2 regions of the Halobacillus sp. K22 genome follow, and region 1 is predicted to be linked to the other one. Evidence: a T-box and tRNA genes for the amino acid it is inferred to sense, from the RefSeq annotation. Region 1 holds a T-box; the other holds one or more tRNA genes.
The links. A T-box is a leader RNA that pairs with one kind of tRNA and senses whether it is charged. The one in region 1 lies ahead of argS (arginine--tRNA ligase), so its partner is inferred to be a tRNA-Arg.

Region 1 (10,917 bases):
CATTCAAGAATTGGAGCAGTCTTCTGACGGGAAGGGTCTCGCTGAAGGCGAAAAAGCTCCCAACTTCAACCTTCCTGATGCGAAGGGAAATTCTATAGAATTATACAAACAGCTGGAACAAGGACCTGTTATTCTGACGTTTTACCGGGGAGGCTGGTGTCCTTATTGCAATATGGAACTCCGGTCTTATCAGGAAATCCTGGGTGATATTCACGAAAACGGTGGCGAATTAATTGCTATCAGTCCGGAATCACCTGATCATTCTTTATCCACGACCGAGAAAAATGATCTACAGTTCCATGTCGTAAGTGATGTCGGAAATGAAACAGCCAATCAGTATAATCTCGTTTATCAGCTGCCGGATTACCTTGTTGAAGTGTACAAGGATAAAGGACTGAGAGTAGACGAGCATAACGGTGATGAAACGTGGACACTTCCTGTTTCTGCAACTTATGTGATTGATCAGGACGGAACGATTGTTTATGAATATACGAAAGAAGATTACAAAGATCGCGCAGAGCCTTCAGAAGTACTGGAGCAATTAAAGAAAGTGCGAGTATAATCAAAAAGCACAATCTCAGTTGAGTCGAGATTGTGCTTTTTTAAATCTTATGAAAAGGCATCGTTGATTTTACATAAGCAAGTTATTACACTAAAGGGCCGTATAGTTGAAGACTCAGTTTCGAGATATTTTGTAGAGAAAGGGGCTCCAGGGAACGACTCGCTTTCCGCGGGCATGTGGTGAGCTTCCTCAGGCTTCGCCTTCCGGGATCTCACCGATCATGTTCATCCCGCAGGAGTCTTCGCCGTTCCCTTCCGCCCCTTTGCGATCATTGAGAGCTCAAAATTGTCTGCATAAACGCCTTCCAATGAACAAGGATCATCTATGATTCACACTGGTCTTTACGTGTGTTTAGCTATAGAAACCCTGTTATATAAGCATTGGAAGCAGATGTGGCATGGCTTCTATCTCCTATAGCAGGGTCCGTTCACAAGAAATGGCTGGGTTGGTGGGGAAATGGCGAGACTCCCATGGGAGAAAGAACTAGGTGAGATCCCGCAGGGAGTGAAACGAGCGAGGAAGCTCACCGTTCCCCCATAGGAAAGCGAGTTATTTCCCCACCAGCCCTCTTCCAAATAGAGTAACGGTCCCCATTTATCTCGAAACTGAGTCTTCCAGTAAGGGGAGCTTATCTCTAATAAGTAACTCGGAGATTTAGCAGAGCCTTATAAAGTGAGTAGCGGGTTATTTTGTGTATTTGTTAGCGTAACTGCTGGCTACAATCGAATCTGGCTTAATTTTTGGTTCGATTCCGAGTGATTCAATCCGCGCTACCATTTCATTTACATACACTCTTGTCCGGTTCCGCTCTCCTGAACCAATGTCGATATGCCCTTCCATGGTAAACGTAGCGCCTTTATAAATATGAGGCAGAATAATATCAATCATTTCCGTTTTCTTTTCTTCTGTAAACAAAGCAGCGACTCGTTCGGTAAGTGATGTTTCATAAGAGATGCGTTCATGCAGCGTAGTCATTTTACGTCTAATAAGCTCCTTGCAGAAACAAGCCCAGGCTCCTTTTCCTACACGCTGAATGACGATTCCAGTAATAAAAATGGTGTGAGAAGGGTGGATTTGAGAATCAGTACCAAGCATTAAGCGGTAGTTTCCGAGCGGTTCCTTATTCATAAAGGTCAGAATATGATTAAATACTTGATCAAAGTCCATCTTTTTGTGGGTTATGTTTTGGAACATATGCTTCTTTTCCATCTCAGTCACCCCTTTTTTAGCATTTATCGGCAGAAGCCTCCCTCTTCAAGCACTGTGTCGAAGACCGGTGGTAAGGGGGAGATAAATGCCGTCGTCAGGCGAAGGTTTTCGTTTTCTATTCTTAAGGCTATATGCTATACTAAAACGAGAACATATGTTCCTATATGGAGGTGGAAATGGTGACGCACAAAGCTTATAAATTTCGCATTTATCCTAGTAAAGAACAAACAACGTTAATTGCTAAATCCATCGGATGTTCACGTTTTGTGTTTAATCATTTCCTCGCCGAGTGGAACAATGCCTACAAACGTTCTGGTAAAGGTTTGTCTTATGCAAAATGCAATAAACAACTTACACAAATCAAACAAGATTTCCAATGGTTAAAAGAAGTTGATAGTACAGCTCTGCAAAATTCGTTGAGGAATCTTGCAGCTTCTTTCGATCGTTTTTTTAAGAAACTTAACAATAGACCGAAGTTCAAGTCTAAAAAGAATAGAAAGCAATCTTATACCGCTCAATACAACAAAGGTAATATCCGAATCGTCGGTAATAAAGTGAAGCTACCAAAGGTAGGCTGGGTGCTGTTTGCTAAGAGTCGTGAAGTAGAAGGGCGTATTTTAAGCGCAACTGTTAGTCGGAATCCTTCAGGTAAACATTTTGTTTCTATTCTTATTGATACAAAAGTCGAGAGACTTCCTAAAACCAACTCCTCTGTTGGTATTGATCTCGGATTGAAAGACTTCGCTGTTCTCTCGAATGGCCCCACCTATGAAAACCCACGATACCTACGTAAGACCGAAAAGAAACTAGCAAAAGCTCAACGTATCCTTTCCCGAAGGGAAAAGGGATCTTCGAATTGGCATAAGCAACGGATTAAAGTAGCCAGACTCCACGAAAAGATTACGAACTCTCGCAAAGATTATCTGCATAAGATTTCTACCGAAATCATCAAAAACCACGATGTAATCGGGGTAGAAAATCTCCAAATTTCCAATATGCTCAAAAACCGAAAACTATCCAAATCGATTAGTGATGCGAGTTGGTCGATGTTCACTACTATGCTCGAATACAAAGCAGAATGGTACGGAAAACAATTGATACCCGTATCGAAAATTTTTGCGAGTTCGCAACTGTGTTCCTATTGTGGATACCAAAACGGTGAGGTGAAGAATCTCGCTGTTCGAACGTGGGATTGCCTGAATTGTGGCAGCCACCACAACCGCGATCTAAATGCGAGCTTCAATATATTGAAGGAGATTCAAAGGATCCTTCCAACCGTCGGTGCGACGGGGCTAGCCTAATCATTTGAACGAACCGTTAGGTTTGTGCTCTTAGGAATCCCCCTACTTCAAGGAGCGTCAGCGAGTAAGTGGGGGTAGTTCAATTAAGCAAGGATATGAAGTGCTGCCTTCCTTGTTTTAAGATATTCATCAGCTCTTACTCGAATGCAGATTCAGGAAAGGTGCCGAAGTAATTTCACTTTATCACGGATATAACGGGAGTATCCCTCCTTTATTATAAAAATATGTAAGAATTTAATGAAGATTAGTAAATGCCAGGGGCTAAATAGATGTTAATAGCCCTAATCTTTAAGAGACACGATTCTTTTGAAACAAGCTAAAGATAATTATAAATAGCAGGATTATGACAAAAGCACCTGTAACAAATTTTATGAGGGAGTCGTCCTGATAGGCAAAGATGGCTCCGTAGCCCCATATAAAAACGAGAGGAAACCACGTGTCTTTCTGAATAAAATAGAAGGCAATCGCGATAAGTCCTCCTACTGCAAGAATGAAAGCGGACCAGCCCAGTTCTCCAATAGCAAATAACTCTTGTACACCGTTTGCTTTCAACACGACAAAGGTATTAACAATGGTGGCGATAGACGTCCAGGCAAGATAAATCGAAAATGGAGTTCTGTACTTTTTGGTGGAGAGGTTCAGTCCTTGAATGATCGAATAAACCACACATAGGGTAAGCAATGATAAAGAAATGAACAGAAGGGAAGGGGTGGTTTCTACAATAACGGTGGTTCCTGATAGGATCATACTTAAAGGAAACCAGAGACCTATTCGATTGACGACAAGATCGAGCTCTTCGTTAGCAAAGAAGGATTTCATAATAAAGAAAAAAAGCAGAAGGTAAATAACGATCCAAATGGAAAAGGCAAACGGGGCTGGCATCACGTACACATTAGCGGTGGAGGGCTGCATGAAATTTCGCGACAAGAAGAAGGAAGCTGTAAGCAGATAAATAAAACTCGCTAAATTAATTAACTTCAAACCAAGCAGTCTCATGTGATGATCTCCTTTATTCTATGTTGTTCATCTCGCTGCCGATGGACAGCAGGGTGCTAGTACATTGTATGTCTCCATTTGCATTAAATGACAGGAGGATGCAATCACATCTCTGTTTGGTTAGAGGTTTCTCTCTTTATATTCTTTTATTGCTGCACGGATAGCTTCCGTATATTCGTTAAAGGCTTCTGTTTGATTGGAAACTTCATTTCTAGAGCGGTAGCTAATATTTCCATTTTCAAAAAAAGCTTTTCTTTGCGCTCTTGTTAATTCCAACTGAACACCCTCTCCGGTTTTGGTTTTATTCACGATATTATTTGGATGGTCGCCGTCTAGATGCTCGGGAGCTTCTTTCACATGGAATCCACTTGACTTTAAATGCTTGGAAATTAAGCCTCTTAAATTCTCGTTTAAACCTCCTAATAGTGTTTTTTTCTCTTCCCCCACAGCCCCATGGAAAGAAATATGAATCGAGGCTTTTTGCGCCATAGTAAGAGCCTGAGGTTCATCAAAATTTACAGAGGTTATATGTAAATTATTAAAATTTCCCGAACTCATTTTACCTTTAAATGTATAATAGCTGTATTCTTCGCCGGCAAGAGCGTCTGCGAGCTGAGAAGTGGCCTGCTCAATTCCTCCACCGTGTATGGCACTTACTAATACACGGCTGTCTGGAGATTCGCGTTGTTCTATTTCCCAATCTTCGCCTTCTTCGTATACGTCAGATAACTCCGTGAAGGTGCAGAATCGATCCCCTTCTGCTGGACACTCTACGGAAGAAGCGCTCCTGCTGAAACTGTGGTTCTGGAGTAGTAGAGTTATGGCAGCGACTGAAGCAGCAAGCGTAACCGCTCCAATGATCAATTTGGTTTTTAACATTTGAATCACTCTTTCCTTACAGCGTCCATGTTTATTACTAGATCTTGAGTTAATACCGAATAGGTTCAAATAACCTCCATAAAAACAGGAACCTTCCTTTATGAGGAAAAGTTCCTTTTCTACTGAACTATAATATGAAAATCCAGACGAGAATGATAGTGAGGACAAAAGTAATGGAATAAATCACAGTAAGCATAGGTATGCTCGAATTTTTAGTTTCGTTTTTCAGGCTCTCCGTTTCATTTTTGGAGGAGCTTTCCTTTTCCTGTTTTGTCATTTCTTTAGCGATAACAATTGTGCTGACAAGGGCTATGATGGAAACGACGATCACCACTGTATAATAAATCGGGTACATAGATATCCGCTCCTATCATTCATACTTACTTATATTATAAATTATGTTGAGGTTTGCCGCGAAACATACATGCTTTCCAGTATGCTTTAATGAAGGTTTCTTTAAAATAACAATGCATTTTTTTACCTTTCATGATGGTAAAATTATTCCCGAGAACGCCTTTGTTAAATCTAAAGAATCAGATTCGTTCCTTTGCTTATCCTGGTTATTGTTTTTTTGAGGTAGAGGCATGAGCAGCAGATAGGCTTACCATAGCCAAATAACGATCCCCCCACCCGTCTGACGGCTAGGGGGATCATTGCGGACCTTAATGTTAATGTTCTACAACGGTCTTTTTCTCGCTGGATGTTTCATGATCTGTCTGTTTTGCCCGTTTAACGAAAAGGGAAACGAGAAATCCGATAGCAGCTAAAGAAAAGGCAATAAAGTAGACCAGTTCAACACCAGCTACAAGTGCTTGACTCATGACCGCTTCAGATTCTGGATTTTGCGCATTATTTAAATAGCTTTCTTCTCTGGTGGTCATTAAACTGATAAATACCGCCACCCCTACAGCTCCGGATACGGGCTGCAAAGTATTCATAATCGCCGTACCGTGAGGGTAGAGGCGTTTCGGCAGCTGGTTCAATCCGTTCGTCTGAGCAGGCATCATAACGGCCGAGATGGAAAGCATGAGCAATAGGTAGCTAAGTACGATCCGCCAAATCGGTGTATCCATACTTACCTGGCTCAAGGAAAACAAGGTTCCCATTAGGATAGCCGTCGCTGGAATAATCAACAGTCTGGGACCAAACTTATCAAAAAGTTTTCCCATTACTGGAGACATGAGTCCATTCAACAAAGCTCCAGGTAACAGAATAAGTCCAGCTGTTGCAGCAGGTATAGCGAGTGGTCCCTGCATATACATGGGCAGAATGATTTCAGAGGAAAACATAGAAACCATAACAATGATGAATAACACAAGGCCAATGGTGAACATCGGATATTGGAATACACGTACGTCAAGAAGCGGTTCTTCCAGTTTCAGCTGGCGAATTGAAAAGAAGACGAGGGATACAGCCCCCGCGATAATCATAGCCAGCACCTGGGGATCAAGGAAACTAGCTTCTCCTTCTCCAGCCGAACTAAATCCAAGTACGATCCCGCCAAATCCAACAGTAGAAAGTACAATGGAAAGAATATCGACTTTGGGCTTTGTAACTTCTCCTACATTTTTTAAGAACTTATAGGCGAATGCAATCGAGAATAGAGCAAATGGAATAACGGTAATGAACAAATATCTCCATCCTAAATACTCTACGATAATTCCTGATAATGTTGGACCAATCGCAGGCGCAAACATTATGACAAGTCCAATCATACCCATAATCGCCCCTCGACGTTCAGGTGGAAATAGCAGCAGGAAAGTATTAAATATAATCGGAATTAATAATCCTGTTCCAACCGCCTGCAGCAGTCTGCCAGCAAGCAGAACACCAAACGAAGGAGCAGCGGCACAGATCAAAGTCCCGATCGTAAAGATAGTCATTGTGCCAAGAAACATTTGTCTCGTAGTAAACGTTTGAAGCAGCAGGGCGGAGACGGGGATTAGTATTCCCATTACTAGCATAAAGCCGGTAACCATCCACTGCACCACAGGGGCGGTAATATTAAATTGTTCCATTAATGTCGTCAAAGCAATATTCAAAAGCGTTTCATTTAAAATAGCAAAGAACGCTCCAATAATCAGTGAAATCATAACGGGTTTTACATTAAACTCAGGGTCATCAGCTAAAAACTCATACTTAGTTTTATCGTCCACAGTAAGCCTCCTTTATTAACAGTCACAACCTATTATTATAAAGGAAGAAATGAGGGAGCGATAGTAAAAGTACTTTACGCCTACATATGTTCAGGAGCCTCAATACCAAGCAGATTTAGCCCGTCTTTTAGAACAACGGTAAAGACGTAAATAAGGGTTAAGCGGGCATTCTGCTGGTCTTTTTGTAAAATTTTGGTGTCCGCATAATACTTGTTAAAAGCCTTAGTTAGCTCAAGCAGGTATTTGGCGATTAGGGATGGGTCATAATTCGTATTGGCTTTGAGAACAATTTCTGGGTAATGGCGGATCCATTTTACAAGCGGCCAGGCAGCTTCTTCCATGAGAGAAACGTCTGCTTTTTCTATATGAAATTCTCCTTTTTCAAGGAGAGAGCGTCCTCTCACATGAGCATACTGCAGGTAAGGAGCAGTGTTTCCTTCAAAAGTCAGCATATCTTCAAGTGAGAACTCCACATCATTGCGGCGGTCATGCTTTAGGTCGTGGAAAATAACAGCTCCGACACCTACTTGTTTCGCAATTTCCTGCTTGTTTTGTAATTCTGGATTTTTCTTCTCAATATTAGAGGCAGCTTGTTGAATAGCTTCATTCAATACTTCTTCAAGCAAAATCGTTTTTCCCTGACGTGTAGACATTTTCTTTCCACCCGTAAGCATCATACCGAATGAAATATGCTTCAGCTGATCTGCCCAGTCAAAGCTAAGTTTGTGTAATACATGCTTCACTTGTTCAAAATGTAACGATTGTTCGTGTCCCACGACATAAAGAGCCTGATCAAAATCATAGGTTTGATAGCGGTCAATGGCAGCTGTTAAGTCTCGAGTAGCATAAATGGAAGTTCCATTACTTTTCTGGATCATGCAGGGCGGAAGCTCCTCTTCATCAAGACGGACCACTTGGGCGCCCTCGGATTCTTCAAGCAATTGGTTTTCTTTTAGCAACGCCACTGAATTGTCCATTTTGTCATTGTAGTAAGCTTCTCCTCGAGTGAGATCGAACTCAATACCAAGCAGTTGATAAATTTTATCAAATTCTTTCAGGGATACATTCTTAAACCATTTCCAGAGCTTTAGCGCTTCCTCGTCCTGATTCTCCAATTTTTTAAACCATTCACGTCCTTCATCAATTAAGGATGGATCGTCCTTTGAAGCGTGATGAAACTGAACATAAATTTTCGTGAGTTCCTTTAAAGGATCCTCTCTTACCTTTTCTTCACTTCCCCAATGCTGATACGCAGCAAGAAGCTTCCCAAACTGTGTCCCATAGTCACCTATGTAATTAATTTTAACGGTTGTATAGCCGCATTTTTCAGCGAGATTCGAGAGAGCATTTCCAATAACCGTGGAACGAAGGTGTCCCATAGAAAAAGGTTTGGCGATATTTGGTGCAGACATATCCAGTACGATTGTCTTCCCTGTGCCGAAGGAGTGGCTTCCATAAGAGGATAGATCGGTAAGTACTTGCTTAATGGTTTGCTCTGTCACAAAAGCCTGGTCTAGAAAAATGTTAATATACCCGCCTGCTGTTTGAACTTTTGCGAATAAGTCATGTTTGAGCTGCGTTGCCAGCTGAGAAGCGATCTCCTCGGGTTTTTTTCTAAGGAAAGGTGCCAGTGAAAAACAGGGAAAAGCTAAATCGCCTAGATGGGGCTTTTTGGGTATTTCAATTTTGTCGTACACCCACGCTCTCGAAAACTGTTCACCGAGAAGGTGGGATACTTGTAAAGCAAAAATGTGTTTTTCCATTGATAATTCCTCCTTCAATTAAAAAAACCTCGTCTCCTGAAAGAGACGAGGTATAAACTCGCGGTACCACTCTTATAGCTATACAGCCACTCGATGTTGTTAACGGGGGGCGGCCCCGGCCCATCCCTACTTCATTCAGGCAGGCTTCTCAAAAGTCCGGTTCACTTACGGAGCTAGGTTCAGGCTCGCACCATCCCTGAATCGCTTGACCTCTCACATAAGCTACTCTCTTTTTTCCTGGAATTTAAATAATTTTAGAAAAGTATAGCGGATGGAGGATTGATTTGCAAGATAATTATGGAATAACAATGGATGGCATGGGAAAAATATCAGGGAAATGAGGTGTGTGTTATGGACTGGATATGGAAAGCCATATTGATTATCATCGTAGGCACGATCATCCTTAGAATTGCAGGACGCAAATCGATATCTCAAATGACGCTGTCCCAGACCGTCATTATGATTGCAATCGGCTCTCTGTTGATTCAGCCGGTGGCCGGGAAAAATGTGTGGGTTACCTTCGGTGTAGGTGGAGTGCTTGTACTAACATTAATTGCTATGGAAGTTATGCAAGTGAAATTCGACTTTATGGAAAAATTTCTAACAGGAAAATCTAAGCCAGTTATCGTGAATGGTCAATTAAATGAGCAGAACTTAAAGAAAATGCGGCTGACCGTTGATCAGTTAGAAATGAAATTGAGACAGCAAAGCGTTACCTCGATTCAAGACGTAAAATCCGCGACTCTTGAGCCTAATGGTCAACTCGGTTTAGAACTGAAGGAAGATTATAAACCAGCTACCAAACAGGATGTAGAAAATGTGAGGAAGGAATTAATCGCTTTAAAAAACATGTTAGGTTCAAACAAGGCTTATCAAGCTCCTCAGACAACACAATCAGCGAACATTTTTCAAGAAGTGGAAACGAAAAAGAATCAGGCAGATATTCCAGACCGCCTGCAGTGAGTCGGTGATATCACATAGGCAGAATATAAGAAACTCTGGTTGAATCTTGATATAATAGACACAAGTTTAATTAGAGGTGAGTTATTTGAATTCATTACATTCATTAGAATCAATTCAATCGTTTATTGACCGTGAGCGATTGTCTCTTGTTTATATATCGCAGCCGAATTGTTCTGTCTGCCACTCGTTAAAACCCCAGGTGGAGGAGCTGCTGGAGGAATACCCTGGCATATCCTCTATTCACGTAGATGCAAGCGAAGTACCCGAAGCAGCGGGACAGTTTTCTGTCTTTTCTGTGCCAGCGGTCCTTGTTTTCTCTGAAGGAAAGGAATTGTTCAGAAAGGCACGCTTTGTACCACTTGGAGAACTGAATCAGCAGCTTGTGAAGTATAATCATTTTATTAATGAAAATTAAATAGGAAACAAGAACTCACGATCGCTAAAAAAGCTCGTGAGTTTTTTTATGTGGTTCAAAGTATCGTTGTCTTGGACTTAGGAAGATAGGGAGGTATGCCCCTTTGAAAAGCTTTATTAAAAGTTGTTGTGGATTTTCATGCGCGAGTTATTCCACTAAAGGGCCGGTTAGTAAGACTCAGTTTCGAGCTATGGGTTATGAGGAAGGTCCCCCTCCGGCCCTTGCCAGATCAGAAACTCGAAACCACTTAAGATATCTTCTTGATGCACAAAATGAGCATGGGAGCGTGAGGCTTTTTCATGCTATAAAGATGAGGAATAGCCTGTCATAGAAGCATTTAAGACCAGTTAAGAAAAAAAGCACACTCTCTTCTGGCAGGGTCCGTTATTCTCCTGTGGCTGGGTGGTGGGGAAATGGCGAGACTCACATGGGAGAAGGAACTAGGTGAGATCCCGCAGGGAGTGAAATGAGCGAGGAAGCTCACCGTTCCCCCATAGGAAAGCGAGTTATTTCCCCACCAGCCCTCTTCCTAATATAGTAACGGTCCTCATTTATCTCGAAACTGAGTCTTCAAGTAATGGGAGCTTATCTGGAACAAGCAATAAGGAGATTTAACCGAGTTATTGGAAAAGCTATAACCCTTGCCATGATAAGTTTTTAGAATATTTCATGA
Region 2 (10,917 bases), on a different contig from region 1:
TTCTTCAGCCGCAGAAATAATATCATCAGCAGATTTTGGCATACCAGCATCGATCAGTACCCAGTCCTTAGGGTGATTCGGGTCTCCGACAAAACAAACATTTACAACTTGAATCGGCAGGCAGTGAATATCTGCAGCAACGGGCTGCTCTATTCCACTGGCTACGGATGTTACAGGAATAAATCGATCTTTCATTGGAAGTATTCTCCTTTCTTTATGGATGTGTCTTCCCATATATTACCTAATCTACACGTTTATAAGGCACATAATAATAAAAAAGCCTGCAGAGATTCGAAACTCTGCAGGCTTTCGGTTTACGTGAGCAAGTGGCTGGAACGCCATTTGCGGGATTGTTGGATAAAATGTCCGATTTTTTCCATAACTGGTTCAATACTGTTTTCATCATTTAACACGTCATAGTCCGCTATATTTAATCGAAGGACTGGACAGGAATTAAAATTATCGATCCAATTCTCATAACGTTTAAACATTTCCTCCCAGTATTCGACAGGCGTCTCCTGCTCCATTGGGCGGCCTCGCTCTTTTATTCGATTAACAACGTCATCGAACGAGCCTTCCAAGTAAATTAATAAATCCGGATGAGGGAAATAGGGGGTCATGACCATGGCATCGAATAAATTCTTATACGTTTGGTAATCAATCTCAGACATCGTTCCTTTTTCATAATGCATACGGGCAAAAATGCCTGTATCCTCATAAATGGAACGGTCCTGGATAAATCCACCGCCATATTCAAAGATTTTCTTCTGCTCTTTAAAGCGTTCTGCTAAAAAGTAAATTTGTAAATGGAAACTCCAGCGTTCGAAATCTTGATAAAACTTATCAAGGTAAGGGTTGGTTTCCACTTTTTCAAAAGAAGTCCGGAAATTAAGCGCGTCTGCCAATGCGTTCGTCATGGTAGACTTTCCTACTCCGACTGTACCTGCAATAGTAATGACGCTGTCATGTGGTATTCCATAGCGTTCACGTGCGTTCATTTAATAACTTCTCCTTTATTTAAATGCTGTTCTACGAGTTCAACAATATAATCTAGATCATCCTGATGTTTAACAAAATCAATGTCATCCCCATTTAAACGGATAACAGGAATATCAGGATGAGTGGCTTCAAAATGATTCATGAAATCCTCATAGTCCCTGGATAACTGTTCTAAATAAGATGGTTGTATATTCGCTTCTACATCCCTGTTCCGCATACGAATTCGATCTAACAAAGTGTCAAGACTAGCATGCAGATATACAATGATATTGGGACGCGGCATATCGTGCGTTAAGATGTCAAAAATCTGCGAGTACTTGTGGAATTGATCTTCTCTAAGAGTACGGCGTGCAAAAATCATATTTTTAGAAATATGATAATCGGCTATCACCGGCTTCTCTAACTGCAAATACTTCCGTTCGATATCCTCCAGCTGCTTGAATCGATTGCATAAGAAGAACATCTCGGTCTGGAAGCTCCATTCTTCAATATTGTCGTAAAATTTGCCTAAAAACGGATTCTCCTCAACGATTTCCTTGAGCAAATGAAAATCAAACTGGGAGGCGAGCTTTTTAGACAGAGACGTTTTCCCAACACCAATGGGCCCTTCAACCGCAATGAAAGGTATGTGTCCCATCTCTTCTCCTCCTTCAAACTCAATTAAGAAAAGCACGAACTCCCTATCGAACCTTTTCATCCAATAGAGAAAAGCGACATGGGGGAACGGCTTATGATTTTAACTATCCTGAGCGTTCAGACAGACAAACTACATTTTATCATATCCATAGAGTTGAAGTAACAGGAAGTGTGAATTTAAAAGAATTCACTTTTCATCCAAGCTATTATTTTGTATAATATTACACGTACGCTTTTTGCCCCCGTAGCTCAGGGGATAGAGCATCGGTTTCCTAAACCGTGTGCCGCAGGTTCGAATCCTGCCGGGGGCACTGCTATAGTTCTAGAAAAGGCCGGCATCCATCAGTGGATGCCGGCCTTTTCGCGTATATATAAAAAACCGCAACTCAAGGCTGCGGAAATGTTGGAGGAGGATTAAGCCGTTTCTTCTTTTCAGTAGCAATTGGCCAGCCTCAGAACCAGTATAAACAAAAAAATGGTAAAGTTATACAAAAATAAAGACGCTAGAACAGTATTCCAGCGCCTAGAGGAGACAAAACCTTTAATCTACAGGAAATTAAAGAGGTATATGTCTTATAAAGTGATAATAACATATTATTTAAATATAATAAAAATCTTTTTATTACCAGGATTGTTCTGGCGCTCCAAGCTTGCCCTGGTTCATGGGGAGGATCCGGTCACCTAGCTTTCTGGCTTCCTCTTCGTCATGAGTAACGAGGATGATAGGGAACTGCCATCTGGTATGAAGGCGGAGTAGTTCCTGGTGGCACTGATCCTTCGTTTGTCGATCCAGAGAAGAAAACGGCTCATCCAGCAGCAAAGCTCTGGGCTTAGTAGCAAGAGCGCGGACTAAGGCAACTCGCTGTTTTTCACCACCTGAGATTTGATGAGGGTAGCTTGTCAACAAATGTTGAATACCAACTACTTCAGTTAATTGCTGGACTAATTCATCATCATTGGAACCATATTGGATGTTCTTTTGGACAGTCATATGAGGAAACAGAGCATAATTCTGAAACAAGTAGCCAACACGCCGTTTTTGAACCGGAACTTTGGATCTGCCATCAAAGAGTTTCTCTCCGTTCAGCTCAATCTGGCCTTCGTCCGGGTGACTCAGACCAGCGATACAGTTAAGAGTAGTTGTTTTTCCAGAGCCTGAGGGGCCAAATAAAATGATGATTTCGTTTTGAAAAGAAGCTTTTATATCAAGTAGAAAGTGATTGAGACGTTTTTGAAAATCAAGATTTAGCATAGATAAGGCCTCCTGCTAAGATTTACGATTGAACGAAAGTACGTTACGCCTGGTCCACCAATTCAGCCATAGGGTGGAACTTAAACCAAGGGCTACAATAATAAGGACCCACATTTTGGCTTGCTCCATTCGTCCGGCTTCAACCGCAAAATAAATGGCTAACGGAATAGTATCGGTCTGCCCGGGGATGTATCCTGCGATCATTAAAGTAGCACCGAATTCTCCAAGCGCCCGGGCAAAGGTAAGAACGGTCCCTGCTAACAGTCCGGGCCAGGCCAGGGGAAAGGAAATAGTAAAGAAAACCTTGAGCTTAGAAGCTCCCATTGTTAAAGCTGCATTCTCAACGTTTGAATCATAATTTTGAAAAGCAGCCGAAGCACTTTGATACATAAGAGGAAATGAAACCACGACTGCAGCAATAACAGCACCTATCCAAGAGAATACCACTTGAACACCCAACCATTCCATTAACCATCTCCCCAGTATTCCATTTTTTCCAAATAAATATAGCAGTCCGAAGCCCACCACGGTGGGTGGTAATACAAGTGGTAGTAAAAAGATGGATTCTACTATACTTTTCCCGGGAAATAAATTTCTGGAAATAACCCGTGCAAGTATTACCCCAGCTATAAAAACGATGAGGGTAGCGATGGCGGCTATTTTTAGAGACAAGAATAGAGGAGAATAGTTCATAGTTAACATTCACTTCCTGGTTACGATTGAAATCCGTATTTTTTCATAATGTCTTTTGCTTCTTTCGTTTCGAGAAACCTCAAAAAATCAGTCGCTTCTTGTTTGTGCTCACTATCTGATAAGACAGCTCCTGGATATACGATCGGTTTATGTAATGCCGGATCGATTTCTGTCAGCACGTGAACCTGGTCTGATATTTTAGCATCGCTCCCATAGACGATTCCATAAGAAACATTCCCGGATTCCACGTAGGTTAAGACTTGACGCACGTCACTGGCAAATACCAGCTGCTCTTTGAGTGCCTCCCAAATTTGAATCTTTTTGAGGGCTTGTTTCGTATATGAACCAGCTGGAACACTTTCAGGTTCTCCCACTGCTATTTGTGACTCAGGGGGGAGAGTAGCTAAAGCTTCCAATGAATTCAGCTCGTCCTTATTTTTGGGTCCTATTATTACGAGGTGGTTAGAAGTGAAGTTCCGACGGGAATCTGATTCAATCTGCTCTTCAGCTTCCAGCTGGTCCATCCACTTTTGATTAGCAGATAAATATAAATCTACTGGCGCTCCTTGTTCAATCTGTCGGGCCAGCTTGCCAGAACTGGCTAAATTTAATTGAATGCTCGTGTTATGGGAACTCTCGTATGTATCAATTAGTTCTTTAATGGCATCTGTTAAACTGGCAGCTGCGGAAATGGTCAAGCTCTTATTTTCTTCAGAAGAGGCAGAGCAGCTGGCTAATGATACAATTATTACTATGCAGGCGAGTAAACGTATCAGCTTCATTGAACTTTTTCTGCCTCCTTATGATGATTTTTCACTACAGAATATTATATCGTTCGCGAAAAGTGAAGTACAAAGAAACGATATGACTAAAGAAAGGATATCACCGATGAAAACACAAATTATTCTTGGAATTATTGTGGCTTTGCTTTTAACTCAAATGCCTGTAGTTGGTAAATACTTTGCTATTCTAAACACCATGATCCATGAAAGCGGCCACTCCTTAACGGCACTAATAACGGGAGGAGAAGTGCGCCGGATTTCTTTACTCCCTAATACATCAGGTACGACGTTAACAGGTCACTCTTCATGGATCAGTCATGTGTTGACGAGTATAGCAGGCTATGTGTTTGCTTCATTTTTCGCTTTTTTCTTTTTTTATTTAATAGCGAAAGGTCAGTATAAATGGATGATTTACATTTTGATTGCCTTTCTTTCTATTAATCTCATTTTCTGGATACGGAACGGCTATGGTTTGTTTTGGGTCATTACGTTTGGTGCTGGATTCATCTGGTTATTGCGAAGCGGCAATCAGAGTCTTATTGAATATGTCCTTGTCTTTTTGGCTTCCCTTGTCTTTGTTGAAGCAGTCACGAGCGCTTTTGAGATTATGTGGATCAGTTTTGTCTCCCCTATGCAGGCGGGTGATGCTGCCAACTTGGCGCGGGCCACAAAATTTATTCCTGCGCCCTTATGGGGAATGGCTTTCTTTGCCCAGTCCTTATACTTTGCATGGCTTGGATTGAGACGCTTTTTCCCTCTGTAATGCCTGAGTGCTTGCACAGGGACCTTCTTCTTTAATAAAAAGGCTCTGTACACCCATGTTAGTGATTTTAAATATATCTGATTAAAGATCTATAAAATCTCAGTTTTGGATTTTACAAATAAGCTCACGTTTCTGTAAGACTCAGTTGCGAGATATTGGTTATGAAAAAGGTCCTCCGGGGGACGATTACGCTTTCCGGCCCTGCACGACGCAGGGTCGTTCGACGTTGCCACACGAAATGGCGTTCTTAGTCGAACCTCCTCTTCTGTGCTGAGCCTCCTCAGTCTTCGACTTCCGGGGACTCACCGATCATGTTTATCCCACAGGAGTCTACATAGTCCTCCTCCGGACCTTGCGATATAGGGAGCTCGAAAGCTTGTTCGAAAAGCGCCTTTTTATGATAGGTAAATAAGCATGAACGTCTGGATAATTCCCGCTATAGAAGCATGCAATGCGGATTAAGCACCCTCCAACGCCTATAGAAGGGTCCGTTCGCTTTTCAAGCATAGGGTGGCGAAGGAAACAAGGAGACTCCCGCGGGAGAAGGAGCTAGGCGAGACCCCACAAGGAGTGTTAACGACTGAGGAGGCTTGCCAGTTCCCCCGCAGGAAAGCGAGTTGTTTCCGTAGCCAGCCCTCTCTTTATTAGCGACGGGCCCGGAATATCTCGAATCGAGTCTTACGCAATTTGGCATTATTGCGTAATAAGCCTTTTATCAAAAAGATAATAAAAAAATCGCCTACATCGTTCATAAGCGTCTAAAAAAATAAAAAACTCCGCTCCTGCCCGGTCATCCATTCTCGAACTGAATATGGTAGTAAAGTAAGCAAGAGAGGAGGGAATGAAATGAGCGGAGGATACGGCGGCGGTTTCGCCCTATTAGTAGTATTGTTCATCCTTTTGGTTATCATTGGTGCATCTTATGTAGGTGGCCGTGGTTACGGGTATTAAGATAAAAGGCGGGAAGCTTTCCCGCTCTCTACATAAAATGGAAAGTTTGTCGGATAGTGAGCGGGGGTATCGTAAAATAGATTAAGTTCATGGAGGAATCCCGCATATGAATCTAAAAGATCGTCTGATTACTAATGGTTTTGACCACATTGATATTCTTCTAGTTGACGATGAAGGTGATCAGACCACTGTCCCCGATATAACCCTGCACAAAGTTAATGATCTGGAGTATAAGCTTTATCTGCAATCGGAAACCATACAGTACCATTTGGACAGAGAATACCCTCATTTTGAAGCGGTACAAAATAGTGAGGATGGGCGCACGAAAACAGTGAAGGGTTACATATTGGAATGGAAGTAAAGTCCTGGTTTCAGGGCTTTTTTTCGTGACCGTTACGTTTGCCCGTTACGCCTCGAACGTTTAATTCGTTCTTTACGGTCTGCATAGCCACCTATAATGAGAAGAACTCCAGACGCGAACAAAACCATAGATACCATAAGGTCTTGAATCATGAACAATAAAACGATGGATGCAATCAGGTTGCCAATCCCTACAAGTCCTAAAATAATAAACATTTGATTTTGTTTTTTCACGATTATCCCTCCTTTATTATTAATCATGATTTATGAGTCTTTTTTCTAAACCTCTATTGGGTAACATATCTGCTTGTTTATTATTTGTAAACAGGTGGAATGCATTGGATAAATACCAAATCAGGAGGTTACTATTTTGCAGACACATCAATTATATATTAATGGTCAATATATAGAATCTGAAGGCGATGAATGGATAGAAGTCCTCAATCCAGCCACTGAACAAGTCATTTCTAAAGTACCAAAAGGCACTAAAAATGATGTAGAGCGCGCAGTAAGCGCTGCTTCCGAAGCTCAAAAGAATTGGGAACTTACTCCGAATATCGAACGAGGAAAGATTGTACGGAAACTGGGCGATCAAATTGAAGAAAATCGCGAGAAATTCATTGATCTTTTGCAGGAAGAGCAAGGAAAAGATTATGAACTGGCCAGTGGAGAAATTGATTTAGCGATAGATTATTTCCGTTACATGTCAGAATGGGCGAGAAGAATGGAAGGGGACGTCGTTCCAAGTGACCGTCCGAATGAAAATATATTCATTTACAAAAAACCTATCGGGGTGGTAGCCGGGATTGTACCTTGGAATTTCCCTATGTTTATTTTGGCTAGAAAAGTAGCTACCGCTCTTGTGACAGGCTGTACAATTGTACTGAAGCCGAGTCAGCAGACCCCGAATACAGCTGTGGAATTTACAAAAATCATTGATGGTATGGAAGAAATACCAAAAGGTGTATATAACTTGGTTACGGGCACAGGATCAGAAATCGGTAATACGTTAGCGTCTCACAAAAATGTACACATGATCTCGATGACCGGAAGCGTTGGTGCCGGTACGAAGGTCATGGAAGCAGCCGCTCAAAATATTACCAAGGTTAATCTTGAGCTAGGTGGCAAAGCGCCTGCTATTGTAACGGCTAATGCAGATGTTGACATTGCTGTAGAAAGCATTCTCACTTCAAGACTTGCCAATAATGGGCAGGCATGTACGAACGCTGAACGTGTATATGTCCATGAAAGTAAAGCTGAGGAATTAATTGAACAGCTTAAAAATAAATTTGAATCCTGCACAATCGGGAACCCTCGTGAGAATAAAGATGCTGATGTAGGTCCACTTGTGAGCCAGGATCGTCTGGAAAAAGTGGAAAGTATGGTAAAACAGGCTGTAGACGAGGGTGCAAAAATCGAAACTGGCGGCGAACGCGCCGATCTGGAGCAAGGCTATTTTTATAAACCGACCATTTTGACGAACGTCACACATGATACAACCGTTATGCAGGAAGAAATATTTGGACCAGTTATTCCAATCACTACCTACAAAACCCTTGATGAGGCTATTGAAAAAGGAAACGATACGGAATACGGACTATCCTCTTCCGTCTACACCGATGATTTGAATGAAGCTATGCGAGTAGTAAATGAGTTGAAATTCGGTGAAACGTATGTGAACCGTGAAAACTTTGAAGAAGTCCAAGGATATCACGCAGGTATGCGCAAGTCAGGCCTTGGCGGGGCTGACGGAAAACATGGAATGGAAGATTTTCTTGTTACTCAGGCCGTTTATATGCAGTATAAAAATGATAAAAAATAAACGAAAGGGTGCCGAATTTGGCACCCTTTTTTAATGATCTTGGTTTTTTAACCACTCTGCTGCAAAGTCCACCGCTTCAGGCATGGAAAACTGTCTGGAGTGAGCCTCACCAATTTTCCCCGTAAGAATCGTTTTCTTTTTTTCAAATTGCTCGCCTATTTCTTCAAATAATTCATCATCAAACTCAATATCCTTATAGACGGTCCATTTGGCAGCCCCCTCTACTTGAAGAGGTGCGCCATTTTCTTTCATTTTCCGAGTACCTGACCGGTATTCTGATAGATGAAAACTGGTATTGGCGTCATACCCTATGCCTAATAAAAGCACCTTTGCATCTAATTTATAAGCTTTGCCAAGTGGAGAATGATCGCTTAATGAATAATCCAAGGGATGTTCACTAGTAATCTCGCTGGCATTCTTACCCCAGGCTGAAATGGAAAAGGAAGGATGATGACTCCGATGAACATCGGGAAATTTCCGGAATAATTCAGGAATGACTCCTAAATAAGTGGATGGTGTTTTTTCAGGATCATAAGCTGGCATGGTCTGGCGAATCGTTTCGTGCCAATGTTCGGGCACCGGCGGGTTTTGCCATTCAACGGGATCAGACAAGGTAGGCGAATGCGTTTGAATAACCAATGTCCCTTCACTTGTCAGGGCATCCATTAAAGCTTGAATAACAGCTTGCGGACCGCCGCTAACCCAGCCCAGTGCCTTCATAGAAACATGCACAAGCAGTGTATCGCCGGGTTTTACCCCTAATTTATATAAATCTTTAGTCAATGAATCGATTGTATTTGGCGAACTCGTCTGTGCGATGACATCTTTTTCACTCATCTAGACTTCCCCCCTTTTCCACCGTTACCGATTATCAATCTTTTCTGGATAGAGATCATGATTCATTAAGCGGTGATCGGCCATCTGTTCGAATTTAGTAGAGGGCTTTCCATAGTTACAGTAAGGATCAATGGAAATTCCTCCTCTTGGCGTGAATTTGCCCCATACTTCGATATAACGTGGGTCCATAAGCTGAATCAAATCATTCATAATGGTGTTCATGCTGTCCTCATGAAAGTCGCCATGATTGCGGAAACTGAACAAATATAATTTTAATGACTTACTTTCCACCATTAGACGGTCGGGAATATAGCTGATGTAAACAGTCGCAAAGTCCGGTTGACCGGTTTTGGGACAGAGGGTCGTAAATTCAGGGCAATTAAACTTCACAAAATAATCACGGTTTGGATGCTGATTCTCAAATGTTTCCAGCACCTCGGGGTCATATTCAAAGGAATAGGTGGTCCCTTGATTTCCAAGCAGAGAAAGATTTAAATCATCTTCATTACGTCCAGGCATTATGAACACTCCTAGTTAAAATATAGTTTGTACGTTCGGTCCATCCAATTTATGGATGACCTGAGGTGGAAGTTAATTCCATTAAAAAAGCCGCAGCTCTAAGGGCTGCGGCTAATTTCTTCAGCTTCCTTAGTTTTTTATAGAGGGGTTGGCTAAGAAACCTCTATTTTTATAGGTTTTAACACTGTTTTAATTATATAAACCCCTTTTAAAACTGTCAATTTCAGTCGTTTTCTCGACCTTTTTATGTAAATTCTTGGTCATATCACTTTAAAAATAAACGGAAGTACCCTAAAATAGTAAATAAATCATGAAATATTCAGAAAACATCCAAAGAAACTCTGATCATAATTTTTCAGGGTTTTCTTACACTACTTTTAGAAAACGGTTACAAAAAAACAATCTAATGAGGTGATTTTATGGACATGAAACCAATTCCAGCTCGATCAGGCAATCACAACATGGAGAACTACAAAGAAACGTACGAACAATTCAATTGGGAAGATGTGAAAACGAATTTCACATGGAGTAAGACAGGAAATGTAAATATCGCTTATGAAGCGGTTGATAAACATGCAGAAGATCCACAGAAGAAAAACCAGGCAGCTTTGATCTATACATCACCTGAACGTGAGGAAAAATTAACGTTTGAAGATTTAAAAGTAAAGAGTAACCAATTCGCTAATGTACTTAAAAAACATAATATAGAAAAAGGGGATCGTGTATTTCTGTTTATGCACAGAAGCCCAGAGTTCTACGCGGCCTTCTTTGGAATACTTAAAATCGGGGCTATTGCAGGTCCGTTATTTGAAGCATTTATGGAACAAGCTGTAAGAGACCGCCTCGAGGACAGTGAAGCAACTATGCTTATTACTACTCCAGAACTTCTGGACCGGGTTCCAATTGATGATCTGCCTAATTTGAAACAGATTGTGCTGGTGGGAGGAGACGCTCCAGGCAACTATATTTCATTCGAAGAGGAAATGGATCAGGCATCTGAAGAATTTGATATCGAGTGGGTAGATTTGGAGGACGGGATGCTCCTTCACTATACTTCCGGGTCTACCGGTAAACCAAAAGGCGTTTATCATGTACACAATGCTATGATTCAGCATTACCAGACAGGTAAGTGGGTCCTTGACCTGAAAGAAGGGGACGTCTACTGGTGTACAGCTGACCCTGGATGGGTCACGGGTACAAGTTATGGTATATTCGCCCCTTGGCTTAACGGTGTAACGAACGTAATCCGCGGCGGCAGATTTAGTCCAGATGACTGGTACGGAACGATTGCTGAGCAAAATGT

Region 2: it has a tRNA-Arg gene. The T-box ahead of argS (arginine--tRNA ligase) is inferred to sense a tRNA for this amino acid. The anticodon was not compared.

The regions. Positions count from the first base shown of each region.
Region 1 is NZ_JBQQCN010000034.1:19,499-30,415, reverse strand. It holds gene ACTWPM_RS18710 (peroxiredoxin-like family protein) at 1-562, shown strand, start outside; gene ACTWPM_RS18705 (ribonuclease H-like YkuK family protein) at 1,247-1,771, opposite strand; gene tnpB (IS200/IS605 family element RNA-guided endonuclease TnpB) at 1,948-3,072, shown strand; gene ACTWPM_RS18695 (TspO/MBR family protein) at 3,361-4,068, opposite strand; gene ACTWPM_RS18690 (poly-gamma-glutamate hydrolase family protein) at 4,189-4,947, opposite strand; gene ACTWPM_RS18685 (hypothetical protein) at 5,075-5,302, opposite strand; gene ACTWPM_RS18680 (MDR family MFS transporter) at 5,616-7,040, opposite strand; gene argS (arginine--tRNA ligase) at 7,184-8,866, opposite strand; T-box leader at 8,905-9,114, opposite strand; gene ACTWPM_RS18670 (DUF421 domain-containing protein) at 9,218-9,829, shown strand; gene ACTWPM_RS18665 (thioredoxin family protein) at 9,915-10,244, shown strand.
Region 2 is NZ_JBQQCN010000032.1:27,956-38,872, forward strand. It holds gene ACTWPM_RS18215 (MBL fold metallo-hydrolase) at 1-195, opposite strand, end outside; gene ACTWPM_RS18220 (deoxynucleoside kinase) at 315-998, opposite strand; gene ACTWPM_RS18225 (deoxynucleoside kinase) at 995-1,636, opposite strand; tRNA gene ACTWPM_RS18230 (tRNA-Arg) at 1,874-1,946, shown strand; gene ACTWPM_RS18235 (sulfate/molybdate ABC transporter ATP-binding protein) at 2,258-2,887, opposite strand; gene modB (molybdate ABC transporter permease subunit) at 2,903-3,580, opposite strand; gene modA (molybdate ABC transporter substrate-binding protein) at 3,601-4,362, opposite strand; gene ACTWPM_RS18250 (M50 family metallopeptidase) at 4,469-5,125, shown strand; gene ACTWPM_RS18255 (YjcZ family sporulation protein) at 5,972-6,076, shown strand; gene ACTWPM_RS18260 (hypothetical protein) at 6,183-6,437, shown strand; gene ACTWPM_RS18265 (hypothetical protein) at 6,470-6,670, opposite strand; gene aldA (aldehyde dehydrogenase) at 6,807-8,258, shown strand; gene ACTWPM_RS18275 (aminoglycoside N(3)-acetyltransferase) at 8,289-9,095, opposite strand; gene queF (preQ(1) synthase) at 9,120-9,614, opposite strand; gene acsA (acetate--CoA ligase) at 10,034-10,917, shown strand, end outside.